DNA from 2 places in the Marinobacter alkalisoli genome. Region 2 is predicted to be linked to the other one. Evidence: predicted binding sites of a transcription regulator. Region 2 holds the regulator's gene; the other holds the start of a gene.
The links. Region 2 encodes FliA, which starts transcription of late flagellar genes. Its sites were predicted from a motif close to CTAAAGTTTNNNNNNNNNNNGCCGNTAA; they were not measured.
Positions count from the first base shown of each region.

Region 1: ACJO3M_RS03750 (flagellar protein MotY) is a predicted target of FliA. The motif match lies at 3,813-3,840, and genes of this name have one in related genera.

Region 1 covers NZ_JBJJLB010000011.1:25,354-31,292, forward strand. The annotation lists gene ACJO3M_RS03735 (SDR family oxidoreductase) at 1-1,898, shown strand, start outside; gene rnt (ribonuclease T) at 1,957-2,613, opposite strand; gene pyrC (dihydroorotase) at 2,680-3,717, opposite strand; gene ACJO3M_RS03750 (flagellar protein MotY) at 3,933-4,793, shown strand; gene ACJO3M_RS03755 (histone deacetylase family protein) at 4,790-5,716, opposite strand; gene ACJO3M_RS03760 (bifunctional acetate--CoA ligase family protein/GNAT family N-acetyltransferase) at 5,920-5,939, shown strand, end outside.
Region 2 covers NZ_JBJJLB010000019.1:57,537-63,475, reverse strand. The annotation lists gene ACJO3M_RS08985 (chemotaxis protein CheW) at 1-1,812, opposite strand, end outside; gene ACJO3M_RS08980 (protein phosphatase CheZ) at 1,829-2,614, opposite strand; gene cheY (chemotaxis response regulator CheY) at 2,636-3,019, opposite strand; gene ACJO3M_RS08970 (RNA polymerase sigma factor FliA) at 3,160-3,906, opposite strand; gene ACJO3M_RS08965 (MinD/ParA family protein) at 3,937-4,749, opposite strand; gene flhF (flagellar biosynthesis GTPase FlhF) at 4,853-5,939, opposite strand, start outside.

The DNA of each region.
Region 1 (5,939 bases), on a different contig from region 2:
TGGTACGTGAGCAATCCCTGGGCAAGCTGGACACCCTGAGGGAACGCTGGGGAGCAGACGAGAACCAGGTAAAGGCGGTTATTGGCGATCTGACCAGCCCCAATCTGGGCATTGACGACAAAACCATGGATTCCCTGAAAGGTCATATTGACCACTTCTTTCATCTGGCCGCCGTGTACGACATGGGCGCTGACGAAGAAGCCCAGCAGGCAACCAACATTGAGGGCACCCGCAGCGCGGTCAATGCAGCCCAGGCCATGGGCGCTGGTTGCTTCCATCATGTGTCTTCCATTGCCGCCGCCGGATTGTTCAAGGGCACGTTCCGCGAGGATATGTTCGAGGAAGCGGAAAAGCTGGATCATCCCTACCTGCTGACCAAGCATGAATCCGAGAAAGTGGTTCGTGAAAGCTGCAAGGCGCCGTTCCGCATCTACCGTCCGGGCATGGTGATTGGCCATTCCGAAACCGGCGAGATGGACAAGGTGGACGGGCCTTACTACTTCTTCAAGATGATCCAGAAAATCCGCCACGCGCTGCCGCAGTGGGTGCCGACGATCGGTATTGAGGGTGGTCGCCTGAACGTGGTGCCGGTGGATTTCGTGGTGAATGCCCTGGATCACATTGCGCATCTGGACGGTGAAGACGGCAACTGTTTCCATCTGGTGGATTCCGATCCTTACAAAGTGGGCGAGATCCTTAATATCTTCTGTGAGGCCGGTCATGCGCCACGTATGGGGATGCGCATCGACTCGCGGATGTTCGGTTTCGTGCCACCATTCATCCGCCAGAGCCTGAAGAACCTGCCACCGGTGAAGCGTTTGACCAACGCGGTGCTGGATGACATGGGCATTCCTCCGTCCGTGCTTTCGTTTATCAATTACCCGACCCGGTTCGATGCCCGGGAAACCGAGCGGGTCCTGAAGGACACCGATATTGCGGTTCCGCGCCTGCCGGATTACGCACCGGTGATCTGGGATTTCTGGGAGCGTCACCTGGATCCGGACCTGTTCAAGGACCGTACGTTGCGTGGCACCGTGGAAGGCAAGGTGTGTGTGGTGACCGGCGGTACTTCGGGCATTGGTCTGGCAACGGCCCAGAAACTGGCCGATGCGGGTGCCATCCTGGTGATTGGCGCTCGCAAGAAAGAACGGCTGGCGGAAATTGCAGCCGACCTGGAGGCCCGTGGGGGCAATGTTCACGCCTATCAGTGTGACTTTGCCGAAATGGAAGACTGTGATCGCTTCGTGAAAACCGTTCTGGACAACCACGGTCACGTGGATGTGCTGGTCAACAATGCCGGTCGTTCCATCCGTCGGTCACTGGCACTTTCGTTTGACCGATTCCACGATTTCGAGCGCACCATGCAGTTGAACTACTTTGGTTCCGTGCGCCTGATCATGGGCTTTGCCCCGGCCATGCTGGAGCGCCGTCGTGGCCATGTGGTGAACATTTCCTCCATCGGCGTGCTGACCAACGCACCGCGTTTCTCGGCCTACGTGGCGTCCAAGTCCGCGCTGGATGCGTTCAGTCGCTGTGCCGCCGCGGAATGGTCTGATCGCAACGTTACCTTCACCACCATCAACATGCCGCTGGTGAAGACCCCGATGATTGCACCCACCAAGATCTACGATTCGGTGCCGACCCTGACTCCGGATGAGGCGGCGGAAATGGTGGCGGACGCTATTGTATACCGGCCCAAGCGGATCGCTACCCGACTGGGTATTTTTGCCCAGGTTCTGCACGCACTCGCGCCGAAGATGGGCGAGATCGTGATGAACACCGGTTATCGCATGTTCCCGGACTCTCCGGCGGCGGCCGGTAGCCGGTCTGGCGAGAAGCCCAAGGTGTCCACGGAACAGGTGGCCTTTGCGGCGATTATGCGGGGTATTTACTGGTAGTTGTCCGGTTGGACGATAAAAAACGCCTCCCTCGGGAGGCGTTTTTTATCAACTTGTTTTATTCCTCTGTCTCGCTGATCAGCGGCGGAGGAAACCCTCCCAGTTCCTTCCAGCGATTGACGATGCCGCAGAACAGGTCCGCGGTCTTTTCCGCATCATAGGCTGCCGAATGGGCTTCCTTGTTGCTGAAGGGAATGCCGGCCAGTTTGCATGCCTGCGCCAGTACCGTGTGGCCATAGGCCAACCCGGCAAGCGTGGCGGTATCAAATGTCGAGAACGGATGGAATGGGTTGCGCTTGATGTCCGAACGCAGGGCCGCAGCGAATACGAAGTTGTGATCAAAGGTGGCGTTGTGGCCCACCAGCACCGCGCGTTTGCAGTCGTGGGCTTTGACCGCCTTGCGGATAGGGCTGAAGATTTCACTCAGGCCTTCCCGCTCCGGCACGGCTTCCCGCTCCAGGCTCCAGGGATCGATTCCGGTAAAGTCGAGTGCGGACTGCTCCAGGTTGGCGCCTTCGAAGGGATCAATTTGCTGGACGTGGGTTTCAGTGCGTCTCAGCCAGCCGTCTTCGTCCATGGTCAACAGCACCGCAGCCACTTCCAGCAGGGCGTCTGTCTCGGGATTGAAACCACCGGTTTCGACATCGACAACCACCGGGAGAAATCCCCGGAAACGTCGGGCCATCGGATGCGGTTCTTTGTTTTCGTCAGTCACTCAAACTCCTAGGGATTAGCCAGAATACGGTAAAGAGTACGGGTAAAAAGGTACAGGGTGTCTGGTTCAGGCGCTTGTCAGTTGCCACTTCAGGGTTTCGCCGGCGCAAAGCGGAACAATGGTGCCGTCTGCCAGCGGTAGCTCCGTTGGCATAGTCCAGCTTTCCCTGGTCAGAGTAATAGTGTCGGTATTGCGTGGCAGCCCGTAAAAGTCTGCGCCGTTGAAACTGGCGAAGGCCTCCAGCTTGTCGAGAACGCCCAGCTCCTCGAAAATCCCGGCGTACAGGGCAATCGCGCCGTAGGCGGAGTAGCAGCCGGCACAACCACAGGAGGCTTCCTTCTTGTCCCGCCCGTGAGGGGCTGAATCCGTGCCCAGGAAGAAGCGTTTGTCACCGCTGGCAACGGCATCCCGCAGGGCCTGCTGGTGCTTGTTTCGCTTCAGGATCGGCAGGCAGTAAAGATGGGGCCGAATACCGCCCACCAGCATATGGTTACGGTTGTACATCAGGTGCTGGGGAGTCAGGGTCGCGGCCAGGTTGTCGCCCTTGTGCTGGCGGACGAAGTCGGCGGAATCAGCGGTGGTGATGTGCTCCAGCACGACTTTCAGGTTGGGGAAGGCTTCCAGGGTGGGCGCCAGTACACGCTCAAGGAACACCTTCTCCCGGTCGAAAATATCAATATCCCCATCGGTCACTTCACCGTGGACCAGCAGCAACATGCCGCAATCAGCCATCGCTTCCAGTACCGGGTAAATGTTGCGGATATCGGTCACACCGGATGCGGAGTTGGTGGTGGCGCCGGCCGGGTAAAGTTTGGCGGCGACCACTCCGGCGGATTTTGCTTCGCGGATGTCCTCTGCCGAGGTGGACTCGGTCAGGTACAGGGTCATCAGCGGTTCGAACGGGGTGTCGCCAGCTGCGCTCAGAATGCGCTGGCGGTACGCCATGGCATCGCTGGCCGTGGTCACCGGTGGCACCAGGTTCGGCATGATGATCGCGCGGCCAAAGCACCGGGCGGTGGCCGGTACCACATCGTTCAGGACGGCGCCGTCTCTGACGTGGAGGTGCCAGTCATCGGGGCGGGTGATGGTCAGTTGTTCGGTCATGCGGCGATTCCAGTTCCAGGTCAGCTCGGGCAGATGCCGGTGAAAATTTGGCGGGATTATACCAGATGCCGTTTACGATTGTTTCCGGTGAAAGGCTAAAGAAACGAATCATGCCGCCGTTAAACGGTCAGAAACCCAGATACTGACGGATAGACGCCATGGTCAGACTAGCAACCTTGCTCCCGTATAGAGCTGCATTTGCCCTCACGGTGCTGATGGGGATCAGTGGTACAGCCCTGCCGTCCAGTTTTGGCGCCGGTATCGAAAACAGCCAGTGGTACGTGTCGGAGTCGGTGTTTGAATGCGCCATGGTGCATGAAGTTCCCGGTTATGGCCGCGCCGTCTTCCGTCATAAGGCCGGTGAGGAGCTGTCGTTTTACCTTGAATCGGATACCGCCTTGATGCGTCCGGGCAGGGGCAGCCTGGTGGTGGAAGCACCGGCCTGGCGTCCGGGGACGGCGCCACGAAAAGTGGGGACGGTCAATGTCGGTGAGGGCCGGCGGCCAGTCGCGCTGAGCTCACGTCAGGCCATGGTGATTGCCCGGGGTCTGCTTGATGGCATGACCCCGACCGTCACGCGGGAATCCTGGTATGACCGAAGCCCGGTCCGGGTACGGGTTTCCAATATCAATTTCGCCGGTCAGTACGAAAGCTATCGTGCCTGTACCGCCAGCCTGCTACCGGTTAACTACGACCAGATCAAACGCTCTCGAATCCCGTTTCGTGCCGGCAGTACCAGTCTGTCGGGCGGCGACCGTGAGTTGCTGGACAATATCGTGGCTTATGTGCAGGCGGATTCGACGGTGGAGCGTATCTTTGTGGATGGTCACACCGACAGCAGTGGCAGTCGCATTGATAATCGCGCCCTGTCGGAAGAGCGGGCCAATGCCGTGGCGGATTACCTGATCGGGCAAGGGATTCCCCAGGATCTGATCACTGTCCGCGCCCACGCCGACCAGTACCCGGCTTCCGGGCGCCCGGCGGATAACCGGCGTGCCACCATTCGCCTGCAGCGCCTGGGCGAACGGCCCGACCTTCAGCAGGCCAATGGTTATGAAGCCGGATATTCCGGCTAGTTAACGGCGCTCAGTACTTCCAGGTGGGCATTGACGCTTTCTGCCAATGCCCTCAGGTGGTAGCCCCCTTCCAGGGTTGAGATGACCCGATCATTGGCGTGGTCACCGGCGACGCTGGTGATCATTTCCGTCAGCCAGCGATAATCCTCCACCTCCAGGTTCAGCTCGGCCATCGGATCAAGCCGGTGGCCATCGAAGCCCGCCGACACCAGGACCACCTGGGGCCTGAAATCCTGCAGCTTCTTCAGCCATCCGGCCTCTACGGCTTTGCGGTAGTCCAGTGCCGAACAGTCGGAGGCAATGGGAATGTTGACGATGTTTTCCGGCTGACGGTGTACGTGGGAGTGCGGGTAGAACGGGTGCTGGAAGCTGGAGCACATCAGTATTCGTTCGTCACCGCCAATGATGTCAGCGGTGCCGTTGCCCTGATGAACGTCGAAATCGATGATGGCGATCCGTTCCAGATGATGGAAGTTCAGCGCCCGCATCGCCGCCAGTGCAATGTTGTTGTAGAAGCAGAAGCCCATGGATTTGCTGCGTTCGGCGTGGTGCCCCGGTGGCCGCGCGCAGACAAAGGCATTGGTCACCTGGCTGCTCATGACCATGTCCACCGCCTGGATATTGGCGCCGGCTGCCAGCCGGGCTGCCCGCAAGGTGTCCGGCATCATGGCGGTATCGGGGTCGGTGAAAACGCGTCCACGGGTCGGTTGCATCAGGTCCAGCTGGTGCAGATATTTTTCAGGATGAACCGTCAGCAGCTGGTCACGGGTGATTTCATCCGGGCGTACCCAGTCCAGTACATCACCAACGCCGGAATCGGCCAGGTAACTGATGATGGCTGACAGCCGCTCCGGCGACTCGGGGTGCTCCGGGCCCATGTTGTGCTTCAGGTAGTCATCATGAGAGAAGAAGGCTGTGGTCATACGGGTCCTGACTACTCTTTTCCTGCATGCGTGTGTCCTGCACGCGAGGTTTATGCTTGTATTTCCACCAATATTATCAGGGATGGTAGGTGGTTGCCGTGTTTCTTTGGTCTTATAGGGGTAATCGACATTTTACATCAGGAAACAACCGCCTAAGATAAGGATAGCCTCGTCAACGATTGAAAACAGCAAGGAGTTTACGCTTGAGCACCCGCTATCTGGA
Region 2 (5,939 bases):
GACCTTCTCCCGCACCACGATGCACTCGCGGCCATCGACGATGTTGGTCTTGCTGAGATCCAGATGGAAGATCTCCACCACATTCACCAGTGGCAGCGCGAACGACTGTTCACCCAGCATGATCATCAGCGTAGGCATGATGGCCAGGGTCAGCGGCACTTTAATGACGATTCGCGAGCCTTTGCCAAGCTCCGATTCCACGTTCAGTTGACCGTTCAGTTGGCCGATCTTGGTTTTTACCACGTCCATGCCGACACCACGGCCGGACACATCGGAAATCTGGTCCTTGGTTGAAAAGCCGGCGGCAAAGATCAGGTTGAAACACTCGCTTTCGGTAAGCCGGTCCGCGGCGTCCTGATCGTATAAGCCTTTTTCAACGGCCTTACGACGCAACACCTCGGGATCCATGCCGGCACCGTCATCCTCGATGGACAACAGGATATGATCCCCTTCCTGCTCGGCATTCAGGGTCACTGTACCGGACCGGGGTTTGCCAGCCTTTTCACGGACATCCGGCGCTTCGATACCATGGTCTACCGAGTTACGAACTAGGTGGACAAGGGGGTCCGAGAGGGCTTCCACCAGGTTCTTGTCCAGGTCAGTGTCTTCCCCGTGCATCACCAGGCTGACTTCTTTCTTGAGGCTCCGGGCAAGGTCCCGCACCACCCGGGGAAAGCGGCCAAAGACTTTCTTGATCGGCTGCATCCGCGTCTGCATCACCGCTGACTGGAGGTCCGTGGTGACTACATCGAGATTCGACACCGCCTTGTGCATGTGCTCGTCTTCGCTTGCGGCGCCCAAACGCTGCAAGCGGTTACGCACCAGCACCAGCTCGCCGACCATATTCATGATGTCGTCGAGGCGCTTGGTGTCCACCCGGACAGAGGTCTCAGTTGCGGGCGCCTGTTCTTTCGATGCCGCGGGTGCTCGGGTTTCGGCTTTCTCGGGCGTCTCCGCTTTGGCGGCCGGCGCCGACTTCGCAGTATCGGGCGCGGGCTTGCTGGCCGCCTTCGGGCTGCTCTCAGCCGTGGGGCCGCCGCCCTTGCCGTGGAGGTCATCCAACAGCTTCTCGAATTCATCGTCAGTGATCAGATCGTCATTGCCCTTGCTGGCCTGATCACCGGACTCGGTCGGTGGCTCGATATCAGCATCACCGGCCGGCGCACCGGCGAATTGCCCCTTGCCATGGAGCTCGTCCAGCAGCGCTTCGAACTCGTCATCGGTAATGTCATCGTCACCGGCGGCGCTGTCGTCCCCTGCTGGGTCAGAGGCAGTTTCCGGACCGGCTTCGGCTTTTTCACCATCCAGCGCGTCCAGCAGCTGTTCGAATTCGTCATCGGTGATATCACCATGATCATCACCGCTGGCGGCGTCACTTGTCGTTTCCACAGGGGCTTTACCGGTCCCCCCGGAGGACGCACCTTCCGGCTCAGCCAGGGCGTCCAGGGCGGCAATCAGGGCTTCCGGAGCTGGCGTCAGCTCCTCATGGTTACGCACCTGCTCAAACATCGCATTGACGTTGTCCAGGACCTCAAGCACCACATCCATCAACTCCGAATCCACTTTGCGCTTGTGATTCCGGAGAATATCGAAGACGTTCTCTGCAGAGTGACAGCAGTTCACCAGGGCTTCCAGCTGAAGGAAACCCGCGCCACCCTTTACGGTATGGAAGCCACGGAATATGGCGTTGAGGAGATCACTGTCATCCGGATTCTGTTCAAGATCCACCAGCTGCTCAGACAGCTTTTCAAGTATCTCGCCTGCTTCAACCAGAAAGTCCTGCAGGATCTCTTCATCGGCATCAAACGCCATGGGTTACCCTCTTAATTCAGAAACCGAGACTGGACAAAAGATCGTCAACATCGTCCTGACCCGATACCACATCTTCACGCTTATCGGCGTTCATCTGCGGGCCAACGCCCTGCTCTGCCGACACTTCGCTTGATTCAATCTCATGTATGGTGCCGGTCAGCTGATCCACATGACTCGCCATCATCACCAGGCCTAGCAGGTGTTCCTCCACTTCCTTCACCAGGTCGGTGACCTTCTGGATCACCTGCCCTGTCAGGTCCTGGAAATCCTGGGCCAGCAGGATTTCCGAGAGGTTGTTGTACATGGTGTCGGCATCCCGGGTCAGCGTTACGAAGAACTGGTCAATCCGACCGTAGAGGTCCCGGAATTCCGCCGGCTCCATTTCCCGCCGACGCAGACGCTGCCATTCGTCTCTCAATACCGCCGCCTCATCACGGATAGCGTGGGCCTGAGGCATGGTTTCCTCGACCAGGTCCATGGTGCGATTGGCAGCCTGACCGGTCATTTGCACAACGTATTCCAGGCGATCGGACGCATCGGTCATTTTTGACAGCGCTTCCTGCTGCTCGGCATTGCGGGGATCGATCTGGAAATTGCGAATCGCTTCGTGGAGGCTGCGGGTAAGCCGCCCGACTTCCCGATACAGGCTTTGATCCCGGACTTCGCTGAGATCATTGATTACGTTCATAGCCCCTGCATAGTCACCGGCATTGACCTGTTCAACCAGCTCGTTGGCCTGTGCGCGGAGCTTTTCCGTCACCTCCGGATCAAGGCCCTGCGGGTTCTTTTTGCTATCGCTCATGAGAGCCCATCCGACCTTTGGTTACTGGATTCGTTCGAAGATTTTCTCAATCTTCTCCTTGAGTACTGCGGCGGTAAACGGCTTCACGACATAGCCATTCACCCCTGCCTGCGCGGCGGCGACAATCTGATCCCGCTTTGCTTCGGCGGTGACCATGAGAACCGGAAGGGTTTTCAGGTTTTCATCGGCACGTACAGCCTTTAGCAGATCAAAACCGGACATACCCGGCATGTTCCAGTCAGTCACCAGGAAATCGTATTTACCGCTTTGCAACATGGGCAACGCGGTGTTGCCGTCATCCGCTTCGTCGGTATTGGTGAATCCCAGATCACGCAGCAGGTTCTTGATGATCCGTCGCATTGTGGAAAAGTCGTCCACAATGAGGATTTTCATGTTCTTGTCCAATGGGACCTCCAGTTTTGTCACACCCGGAATGCGTTTTATCTTTCTGCCAGACTCTGGCAGGCCGGTGGTTTAACCGCTTATTGTGTGGTGTTTGAACCCGTTGTAAAGCGCCGGTTACCAAAAGCTACAGACAGCCAACCTCAATACACGTTGGGCTCATGTCGCCAGCCCGTCAGCCTGCCCCGAAGCCTCAGCGCGGCCTGACTGTGGATCTGACTGACCCGGCTTTCACTCACCCCCAGGACAGCACCGATTTCCTTGAGGTTCAGCTCCTCCTGGTAGTACAGGCTGAGCACCAGTTTTTCTCTCTCGGGGAGCTCGCCAATCGCTTCCGCCAGACTTCGCTTGAAAGCATCGGACGTAATATCGTCCAGCGGATTATCACTGGCCTCTGCTTCCTCTATCGGCAGGTCGCCGGATTCATTGAGCTCATCCAGGCTAAAAAGTTTGCCGCTGTTGGCATCGCTCAGACTGGAGTGGTATTCAGAAAGAGACATCTCCAGCTCTTCAGCGACTTCCTGGTCCTGGGCCTCACGACCAAGACGATCCTCAACAGCCTTGATGGCCTGGGAGATACGGCGGGCATTACGATGAACGGAACGGGGTACCCAGTCGCCCTTGCGGATTTCATCCACCATGGCGCCCCGGATACGGATACCAGCGTAGGTTTCAAAGGTTGCGCCCTTGGTGGAGCTGTACCTCTGCGCAGCCTCAAGAAGCCCGATCATGCCGGCCTGCATCAGGTCTTCCAGCTGCACCGAGGCCGGCAAGCGGGCCATCAGGTGCAACGCGATCTTTTTCACCAGCGGAGCATGCTCTTCCACTAGCCGGGAAGCACCCCCGACGCCTGCTTTTTGGTAGATTCCCAGGTTTTTCGTCAATGTCATGTATCCAGCTTTTTGGTGACAGGATCAATGTCAGACTTCGACGAGCCGCTCCACAAAGAATTCCAGGTGTCCGCGGGGAGATGACGGCAGCGGCCAGTTGTCGACCTTCTCAGCCAGAGCCCTGATCGCCAGTGACGCTTTGGCCCTGGGGTAGGCATCCAGCACCGCTTTCTGCCTCTGCACCGCTTTCCGGACGGCTTCGTCGTAAGGCACCATACCCACGTATTGTAGTGCCACATCAAGAAACCGCTCGGTGACCCGGGTCAGTTTTTCAAAAAGATGCTTCCCTTCCTGCTCGTTCCGGACCTGGTTGGCAAGAATACGGAAACGGTTGGTGCCGTACTCACGGTTCATCAGCTTGATCAGAGCGTATGCGTCAGTAATGGATGTCGGTTCGTCACACACCACCAGCAGCAGCTCCTGAGAAGCTCTCAGGAAACTGATGACGGATTCGGAAATCCCCGCTGCGGTATCGACGATGAGGACGTCAATCTGGTCACCGAGCTCGCTGAACGCATTGATCAGACCAGCGTGCTCCATGGAGGTGAGCTGGGTCATGCGCTGGGTTCCCGAGGAGGCCGGGACAATCTTGATACCACCCGGGCCATCGACCAGGACATCCCGCAAGTCGCAATCACCCGCCAGCACATCCGAGAGGTTGCGATTGGCGGTGATACCCAGCAGAACATCTATGTTGGCCAGACCCAGGTCAGCATCCAGCAACACGACACGACGGCCTTTCTGGGCCAGGGCAATACCCAGGTTAACTGACACGTTGCTCTTACCAACGCCGCCCTTCCCGCCGGAAACTGCAATCACCTGTACCGGATGTGGTTTGCTCATACTTGGTTTTATCTCTCGCCACGTTTGACCGAAGGCTCAGTTGTATTTCAACGGCGCCTGTTCACGCCGGATAGTCCGTCATCCGGTATGGCCGGGGAGTGTTTCAGGCCCCCTCTGCCACCGCCTGCTGTTGCTGGAGTGTTTTAAGCCGCTCCACGGCCAGTCGAACCAGGGGCACCGCTTCGGCGTGGTGCAGATCTTCGGGAATCTTCTGGCCATCCGTGTAATACGCCACGGGAAGACCGGACTCCATGACAAACCCCAAAGATTCACCCAGGGTCAGGGCTTCGTCGACTTTTGTCATCACACAGCCCGCAAGGTTAGCCATCTTATAGCAATGCCACACTGATTTCATAATACGCGGTTGGCTGGTCGCTGACACTACCAGGTGCGTACGAATCCGGTGATGGCTCCTGGCCAGTTCTGACAGTTGTTGCTCATAGCCCTTGTCAGTGCTGGTCAGGCCGGCGGTATCAATCAGCACCAGGTGGCGATCCGACAACTCGTCGAGGATATCATCAAGGGAATGGCTCTCATCCACCACCCGCACCGGCACATTCAGGATACGACCGAACACAAACAGCTGCTCATGGGCAGCCACGCGATAACGATCCGTGGTGACCAGGGCCAGGGAATCCGCACCATGGCGCAGGACATGGCGCGCCGCAAGCTTGCCTATGGTTGTGGTCTTACCGGATCCGGTGGGCCCAACCAGCGCGTATACGCCCCCCTGATCCAGCCACTCGGTTCGTGAGGTTTTCACCCCGGTGGCCAGCATTTTCAGGGACTGCTTCCAGCCATCGTCAAGGCGCCCGCCCTTATGGCGGCGGGACAGGGAGCCGGACAGATCGAGGCTCAGGCCGAATTCCTGCAAACGTTCGGACAGGCGCTGCTGAACCGCGTTGTTCGCCGGCTTTTTCGGCTCGGCGGCCCGGGCCCCCACCATGTCCCGTAATGAACTGATCTCGGCCCGCATCTGTGCAAGCTCATCGGAGTAGCCACCTGGTGCGCCTGATGAGGCGGCCGATCCGGACTCCGTTGCGGCAGACTCAAGCCCCAGCGCCGAATCGTCGATGAACGCCGAGTTATTGGCATACCCGGCGCCAACGCTTGCCCGCTTCTCGCGAACCTCGCGAATACGGTCCCGGGAACGCCCCAGTTCCTGTTCCAACCGGCGATGTTGTTCCGCC